One region of the Hoskinsella mucinilytica genome, then DNA from elsewhere that is predicted to be linked to it. Evidence: riboswitches for the same ligand, from Rfam matches in the RefSeq annotation. Region 1 holds a riboswitch; each other region holds the start of a gene.
What was found. A riboswitch is a leader RNA that binds a small molecule or an ion and turns the genes downstream of it on or off. The one in region 1 is predicted to bind thiamine pyrophosphate.
Positions count from the first base shown of each region.

Region 2: linked by a shared signal. The riboswitch ahead of thiC (phosphomethylpyrimidine synthase ThiC) and the one ahead of UGRO018_RS13425 (energy-coupled thiamine transporter ThiT) in region 1 are both predicted to bind thiamine pyrophosphate.
Region 3: linked by a shared signal. The riboswitch ahead of thiW (energy coupling factor transporter S component ThiW) and the one ahead of UGRO018_RS13425 (energy-coupled thiamine transporter ThiT) in region 1 are both predicted to bind thiamine pyrophosphate.
Region 4: linked by a shared signal. The riboswitch ahead of UGRO018_RS03770 (HAD family hydrolase) and the one ahead of UGRO018_RS13425 (energy-coupled thiamine transporter ThiT) in region 1 are both predicted to bind thiamine pyrophosphate.

Region 1 is NZ_JBEQZJ010000037.1:31,752-33,957, reverse strand. Features, by position in the region: gene tuf (elongation factor Tu) at 1-581, shown strand, start outside; TPP riboswitch at 674-762, shown strand; gene UGRO018_RS13425 (energy-coupled thiamine transporter ThiT) at 801-1,307, shown strand; gene metK (methionine adenosyltransferase) at 1,416-2,206, shown strand, end outside.
Region 2 is NZ_JBEQZJ010000028.1:9,623-11,828, reverse strand. Features, by position in the region: gene thiC (phosphomethylpyrimidine synthase ThiC) at 1-956, opposite strand, end outside; TPP riboswitch at 1,044-1,150, opposite strand; gene UGRO018_RS11175 (diguanylate cyclase domain-containing protein) at 1,182-2,206, opposite strand, start outside.
Region 3 is NZ_JBEQZJ010000050.1:17,470-19,675, forward strand. Features, by position in the region: gene UGRO018_RS15320 (oxidoreductase) at 1-123, shown strand, start outside; gene UGRO018_RS15325 (hypothetical protein) at 267-542, shown strand; gene UGRO018_RS15330 (hypothetical protein) at 582-716, shown strand; TPP riboswitch at 880-985, shown strand; gene thiW (energy coupling factor transporter S component ThiW) at 1,211-1,780, shown strand; gene thiM (hydroxyethylthiazole kinase) at 1,725-2,206, shown strand, end outside.
Region 4 is NZ_JBEQZJ010000007.1:75,139-77,344, reverse strand. Features, by position in the region: gene thiD (bifunctional hydroxymethylpyrimidine kinase/phosphomethylpyrimidine kinase) at 1-376, opposite strand, end outside; gene UGRO018_RS03770 (HAD family hydrolase) at 364-1,017, opposite strand; TPP riboswitch at 1,069-1,173, opposite strand; gene UGRO018_RS03765 (carboxypeptidase M32) at 1,253-2,206, shown strand, end outside.

The DNA of each region.
Region 1 (2,206 bases):
ATCCTCAGCGTGAAACTGACAAACCTTTCTTGATGTCTGTAGAAGATGTTATGACTATCACAGGACGTGGAACCGTTGCTACTGGACGTGTTGAACGTGGTGAAGTTAAATTAGGTGAAGAAGTTGAAATCGTTGGTATCCATGACACTCGTAAGACTGTTGTAACTGGTTTGGAAATGTTCCGTAAACAGTTGGATATCGCTCAAGCAGGAGATAACATCGGAGCATTGCTTCGTGGTATCAACCGTGATGAAATCCAGCGTGGACAGGTTCTAACAAAACCAGGATCAGTACACCCTCACACTAAATTCAAGGCTCAGGTTTATATCTTGACAAAAGAAGAAGGTGGACGTCACACTCCATTCGTAACTAACTACCGTCCTCAGTTCTACTTCCGTACAACTGACGTTACTGGTGTTATCACTCTTCCAGAAGGTACAGATATGGTTATGCCTGGTGACAACATTGAAATGACTGTTGAATTGATTGCTCCAATCGCTATCGAAAACAACACAAAATTCTCAATTCGTGAAGGTGGACGTACTGTAGGTTCAGGAAACGTTACTGAAATCATCGAGTAATAAAAAAACATTAAAAGCATCGGCAATTTCGCTGATGCTTTTTTTTTTTAACAATGTATTTGCATATTCCTTTATTTAGTGTATAATTTATAACGTCATGACAGGGGTGCCCTTGGGCTGAGAAATACCCTTATGACCTGATCTAGTTTATACTAGCGTAGGGAGTCAGATCTAGAATTGATAGATTTGTTTACTTACGCCTCATGGAGGTGTTTTTTTATGAAAAAGGTGACTACATTAGATTTGGTTTTTATGGCTTTTTATGCGGCGTTATTCATGGTTCTTGATTATTTTACTAATATGATTCCATTTTTGCGAATGCCAAATGGTGGCTCTATTGGTATATCTACCATCGCTTTACTCGTTTGCAGTTATCACTTGGGTTGGATGAAGGCAACATTTGTTGGACTTATTTCTGTATTGATTCAATTTGTTACAGGCCCAATGTACATTCCTCAAATATTAGGATTCCTATTAGATTACCTAGTTGCATTCAGTGTGTATGGTCTTGCAAGTCTGTTCCCTAACTATAAATATTTTTATAGTGGGGTATTGATAACAAATTTTCTACGTTTTTTAAGTCATACGATAGGTGGTGTGATCGTGTGGGAAACAACCTTATGGGGATCAATCATATATAATGCACCATATATGATAGCAACAATGATTGCAGGAATGTTGTTGGTTCCGATACTTGTAGAGCGTTTGCATTTAAAAAGAGCCTAATAATATAAGGAGATAGCAAAAAAAGTTATCTTCTTTTCTATGAGACTTGTAATCTAGAAAGAGATAGAAGATAATAGATGTGTTATATGAAGAAAGAAGGACAATGCAATGTTAAATAAACAATATTTTACTTCAGAATCGGTTACAGAGGGTCATCCTGATAAAATTTGTGATCAGATATCAGATGCAGTATTAGATGCAATTTTAGAAAAAGACCCTATGGCACGTGTTGCTTGTGAAACATGCTGTACAACTGGTATGGTCATGATCATGGGAGAAATCTCAACAAATTGTTATGTAGATATTCCTAGTATCGCAAGAAATACTGTTTTGGAAATCGGCTACGATCGTGCTAAATACGGTTTTGATGGAACAACTTGTTCTGTGTTGACTACCATTGATGAACAATCTGGAGATATAGCAATGGGTGTAGACCATTCTATGGAAACAAAAGAAGGTGGAGAAGAAAATAATGGTGCTGGTGATCAGGGAATGATGTTCGGCTATGCTTGTGATGAAACGCCTGAATTCATGCCACTTCCAATATCATTGGCACATAGACTGGCAAAGCAACTTACAAAAATCAGAAAGGATGGCGTTGTGGATTATCTTCGTCCGGATGGGAAAACTCAGGTTACTGTAGAATATGAAAATGATCGTCCGATACGAGTTGATACCATCGTAATATCTACTCAGCATTCTGAGGCAGTTAGTTTAGATACCATTCGCAAGGATTTAAAAAACTATGTGATTGATGCAGTAATTGATCCATCTATGATGGACGAAGACACTAAGGTTTATATTAATCCAACTGGAAGATTTGTAATTGGTGGGCCTCAAGGTGATAGCGGATTGACTGGAAGAAAGATTATAGTTGATACTTATGGTGGAATGGCTCG
Region 2 (2,206 bases), on a different contig from region 1:
GTTGCCGCAATTGCTCCGCCAATGGCCGCAGTGATATGATCATAACCCGGTGCGATATCGGTAACGATCGGTCCAAGCACATAAAACGGTGCTCCTTGACAAATGGTATTTTGAATTTCCATATTAGCCTGAATCTGATTCAATGGCATATGACCAGGTCCTTCAATGATGACCTGTACATTCTTTTCCCATGCACGCTTTGTCAATTCACCAAGGGTAACCAATTCTTCAATTTGTGATATATCACTTCCATCCTCAATACAGCCCGGGCGACATGCATCCCCAAGACTTAAGGTAACATCATATGCTTGGCATATTTCCAACACTTCCTCATATCGCTCATAAAACGGATTTTCGTTTCCGGTAAGTTCCATCCAAGCAAAGATGATAGAACCACCACGAGATACAATATTGGTGATCCTTTTATTTTCTTTAAATCTTTGCGCAGTTCGTTTGTTGATACCACAATGAATCGTCATAAAATCTACACCATCTTGTGCATGCATACGAAAGACATCGATCCACTCCTGTGTCGTGATATCCTTTAATGCCTTATGGTAATAAACTACCGCATCATAAATCGGTACGGTTCCTATGATTGCAGGACATTCTTGTGTCAATTTCTTACGAAACGCTCTTGTATCTCCAAAAGAGCTTAGATCCATGATTGCTTCTGCGCCCATATCGATCGCATGATGAACCTTTTCCATTTCCATATCAAGATCCAAACAATCCTTGCTTGTTCCAAGATTTACATTGATTTTCGTTTTCAACATTCGTCCGATTCCATAAGGTTTTAAACAAGTATGGCGCTTATTCGCAGGTATGACGATTTGTCCTTTCGCTACATAAGTTAAAACATCTTGTATATCCATTTGTTCATAAGCAGCTACAGCTTCCATTTCTTTTGTGATGATATGCTTTCTAGCGGCATCCATCTGTGTTGTGTAATTCATCTTCATCCTCCTCGTATATGCAAAAAAAGCTGTACGCCTGCTACGGTGTTCAGCTTTTTTTAAGTTCTCTATCGTGGTTGTATCTATCCTAAGTCACAATAAAATCCCTTCGTCGGCATTATCCGTATCAGGTTCATTGGGTCAGGATCGTAAAGATCCAATCTCAGCCATCATCGGCACCCCATTTTTTGTACGTGTTTATTAGACCACAAAACAAGGAATAAGTCAATCTTTATCAAAAGATTGCTCATAGATACAGGATTGATGTTTTCCTTTTGTTTTTGCTTCATATAAAGCTTTGTCCGCATGTCGATACAGGTCATAAAAATCAGAACCATGTTGAGGTGCTAAAGCGATTCCGATCGATAATGCTATCCTTTGATCGCCATGTCCGTTTTCTTTGATACTTGTTTGAATATCATTGATCAATTCATGTAAAGCATCTAAATCATTGGTATGGGTAAAGATCAAAAACTCATCTCCACCTAATCTACAGAATACATCCTCTTCCATCTTTATGACCTTTTGGATACAGGATGCGACCATTTTCAATACATGATCGCCTATGATATGACCATAACGATCGTTGATATGTTTAAAATCATCTAAATCAATCATCAACAAAGCCCAATGTTGCTCTTGCTTTTGAGCCAATGCATTTTGAATCAAGATTTCGCCCATTCTTCGATTATAAATACCGGTCAACGAATCAAATTGGGCATATTTCTTTTCCTCTAACGCAAGCTCTTCTTTTTCCATTTGCTCACTCACATCTTGAAAATAACCGATGGATTTCACAAACTGTCCCTCATCATCATAAATCCTTTCACAAGTCATCTTGAGCCAAAGCTTTTTTTCATCATATACAGAAAGATCCACAATGGTCTCGCTCACATCTTCTTGTTGTAGATTTTCCTGCAACAAAGATAAGAGATGATATGTCTTAGGTAAAAACCGCTCTTTATGCTCCATCTGTTCCATAAAATGATCCAATAGATAATTGCCATGAACTTCTACCATCGTAGGTGGTATGACCTCACTGATTTGACGCAATGCTTCTTTGCTCATGGATAAGCGATCTTTTTTTACATCATATTCCCAAACATCAATTGCGGCTTGATGAATGATACTATCAAACATTTGTTGAGAAATTTTCAATTCTTGATCTTTTAATATCGTTGCTGTTGCATCGATCATAATACCATAATAAAGAGCACCATATGAGCTCATTCCACAATAGGTTGCTTTCA
Region 3 (2,206 bases), on a different contig from region 1:
AAAGAATTGGCGAATTCCTTTTTCCATCTCATACAAGATACCAATATCATTGGGGATGCTAATCGACCAGCTACAGTGGCAGAAGCAACTCATGATGGCTATTATGTTAGCGCTAGTTTATAACTTGTTTACTGCAAGCATTAAGATGTGTTTTGTCTAATTTGAATCTATGAAAGACCTTAAGGTAGAATGTCTAAACGATGCAATATTCAAATCTTTAAGGTCTTTTTACGAGAATGCTATGATTGATGTTAGGTTAACTTTTTATGTGCTTAATTCAGTCATTAATAAGAGACTATCTTGTTTGTTATCAACAAAGGAATAACTGTAGCAAGGTAATTGTTGGTAATATAAGAAGAAATCTATTAAGCTTTTTCTCTTGGTTAGAGGAAGAAAATCATAGTTTAAAAAGCCCAGTAAGAAGAATAGATAAGACTAAAACAAAGAAAGTTGTAAAAGAAGTGAACAGTGATGAACACTTTGAAATAGGTCGCATTACAAAGTACTATCATTTAAAATTAATAGATTATTATTTAGCTTAGGATCACTATAATACGCTAACATACGAAGATGTGTTAGCTGTGAAAGAAGATGTAGTCTCATATATATTACCTGATAATGATGAAATTAAGGCTTTAAGATTTGATGCGTTACTGTATGGAATAGAATTAGCCTACATAACAAGAAAAAATATAAAAGGACAAGAAAAGACTTAATAAAGCAGGTCGAAGCAGTATCAATTGTTGCCGATATTGCTAATATTCAAATGCAGTTTGAACTAATTATTCTTACAAGTAACAGATTATAAAATATAGCTAAAAATACATAAAATACCAAAACCACTCTTGCAATCAGAAATGTAAAGTGGTACCATTACTACTGTAATAAAAGGGGAGCCGATTGTGCTGAGAGGAAACGAGAAAGTTTCGACCCTGTGAACCTGATACGGGTAATGCCGACGTAGGGAGTATGATTGGAAGTTATTCTGAAGATATATCCTTGCGATATATCTCTTTTTTATTACTGCTAGCGGAAGGGGAGCGCCTTACGTGAAAAGAACATCAGCGAGGGAGCCTGCAAACAGGCTGAGAGGAAACTGTTATCGTTTCGACCGTACCATATCTGGAAAGGAAACCAGTAAAAGGCGCTGATTTTTATTATGATCCTTTTATTTGTTTCTATCCAGACAGCAAATAGGAGGGTGTTTTTTATGAGTCAGCAAAATCAAATTTTCAAAAGTGTATTTTTCGCTATGATGGTGGCAATTGGTGTCGTTATTTCACCAATTCTTCGTGTAGAAGGAATGTGTCCAATGGCACATTTGATCAATATCACTATGGCGGTTTTAATGGGACCATGGTGGTCCTTAGGCTGTGCAGTAACGATTGGAATCATTCGTATGGCATTGATGGGGATTCCGCCATTAGCATTGACTGGGGCAGTGTTTGGAGCTGCTTTGTCAGGTATCTTATATCGAGTTAGCAAGGGAAAAATATGGGCAGCAGTATTGGGAGAAATCATCGGTACAGGTATCATCGGGGCTATGGTATCCTATCCTGTTATGGAGTTTTTATGGGGTAAAAATGGATTGACTTGGATGTTCTATGTACCTAGCTTTTTGATGGGAACATTCATCGGTGGTAGCATTGCCTTTGTCTTCCTATTGAAGCTACAACATAATGGAATGCTAGTGAAGATGCAAACAAAGCTTGGAGGTAGAAGCTATGATGAAGTACGAGGAGTTATGGAACAGCAGAAAGAAACTGTTGTGGAAGCATGATCTGATTCATTGTATCACCAATCCGATTTCCATGAATGATTGTGCCAATGCAGTGCTTGCTTTAGGGGCGAAACCGATTATGGCACAGCATCCTGATGAAGTAGAAGAAATCACGAAACAAAGTAAGGCATTGGCACTAAATTTAGGTAATTTTGATGATATCAGAAAAGTAGCGATGTGGCGATCTCTTTCTATCGCAAAAACACATCAAATTCCGGTTATTCTCGATCTTGTGGGAGTTGGATGTAGTAGTCTTCGTTTGTCCTACGCCAAAAAGATGATAGCGGAGTGTTGTCCAAATGTCATAAAAGGCAATCTTTCGGAGATACGGGCAATTGCAGGGAAAACCAGTCATGCGAAGGGTATTGATGTTGGTATAGCGGATATTGAAAGTGAACTAAAAAGTGCGACATGGATCAAGGCGTT
Region 4 (2,206 bases), on a different contig from region 1:
TATCTTTCAACAAGTTCAATGCTTCTTCTGCCAACAAACGATTCCCTGAAGTCGATACCATAACAGGATCTACAACAATATGCGATGCTTGATATTGTTTTAATTTTTTGACGATTACATCGATCAATTGTGGTTGGGATACCATTCCGATCTTCACTGCATCGGGATAGATATCATCAAAAACACAATCGAATTGTTCTTCTAAAAAAGCCGGTGTAACATTCATGATATCCTTTACACCACACGTATTTTGCGCTACCAATGCTGTAATGATGCTCATACCATACACCTTATGCGCCATAAATGTTTTTAAGTCTGCCTGTGCCCCTGCACCACCACTTGGGTCTGTTCCTGCGATCGTTACTACCTTTTGCATATCATTTCCTCCAATTCTCTCATATCCTCGATATAAGTATCTGCACATTGTTTGATTTCCTTTTCATCCTTGTTCTGTGAGCGTTCCTTCACCGCCACAACATAAAATCCCGCTTTCTTCGCTCCTTGTATGGCATGTAATGCATCCTCAATGATCAAAGTATGTTCTTTTTTCATCTTCATCATCTCGCAAGCTTGAAGAAAACATGTAGGATCTTCTTTCGATAAATGCAGCTGTTCACAACTCACAATAAAAGAAAAAAATTCTAACAATCCATGCTTCTTCAAAGCTGCCTCACATACTGCAACATGATTGGCACTCAACACTCCCATGCGAATCCCCTTTTGGTGTAAAGATGTCACACATTCCTTTACCCCCGGTTTTAAGCGCATGGATCTATAACAATCACATAACAGCTCATAAACCTCTCTAGAAATCGTTTCCTTCGTAAGTGTTGGCAAATAATGCGTATGTAAATAGTCGATTGCCTCTTCCATGCGCATAGCTTCAAACAATTGATCCAATGCCTGATTGGTATAAATTCCTTTTCCTTTTAAATATTGAACAGCAAAATTATCCCACACATGCATACTATCAAGTAAAGTTCCATCTAAATCAAAGATACAAGTGATATCATCCATAACTGCTCCCTTCTGATATAAGAAAAGGAATCTACCAACATGGGCAAATTCCTTCATCAGCAATCAGTTCCCTACGTTGGCATTATCCAAATCAGGTACGGTCGAAGTCATTCAACTTCCTCTCAGCCTGTCAAGCAAGCTCCCTTTTTTCATAGGTATCATACCATAAATCGATGGATTAGGAAAGTAAAATTCCGAAAGGTATGATACAATAACAACTAGAGGTGAATACAATATGAATGAATTAAGAGCATTTTTTAAAGATTACAAAGAAAAGCAAGCTGCCTATGCGATGGCATTGAATACGATGTATTATGATTTACATACGATTGCGCCAAAAAAAGGTATGCCAAAACGCAACAAAGCGATGGCGATCCTAAGTGGTGAAGCTTTTCGTATGGCCACAGATCCTGATGCGCTAAAACAAATCGAAGCACTTGCTAAGCAAAGTGATGATCCCCAAGAACAACGTGAATTACAGTTGTTTCTAAAAGGTATGCAACTGAATCGTGTCTTACCAAAAGAGGTGTATATCGCTATGCGCCAAATTCAAAACGACAGTGAAACTGCTTGGTATGAAGCAAAGCAACAAAATCAATACGACATCTTTGAACCACACCTAAAAGCAATCATTCAAAAACAAAAAGAAGTCTTAAGCTATCTCAAAGATAAAACATCGGATTATGATTATTTGTTAGACAGTTATGAAGATGGAATGAATGTGGAAACGTATGATGCTTTCTTCAAAGCAATCAAAGAATCCTTGGTGCCATTGATCAAAGAAATACAGGAAAGAGGAAAGCATATAGATGATTCCATCCTATTTCAAAGCTATGATGTGGAAAAACAAGCAGCATTCAATGCACAATTATTAGACTATTTAAAAATGGATCATGATAAGTGTATCTTAGGCTTAACCGAACATCCTTTCACTGATTTTTTCAGTGATAATGAAGCCAGGATCACTACCCATTATTATGAACATATGTTGATGTCCGGTATCTTCTCAACCATTCATGAATATGGACATGCCTTATATTCTCTACAAGTCGATCCGACTTACGATCAAACTGCATTAAAGGATCAAATCGGCTATGCCATGCATGAAAGTCAATCACGTTTCATGGAAAACCATATCGGAAGACATCGTGCATTATGGGAAGTACAATTTCCTATTTTACAAAGCTAT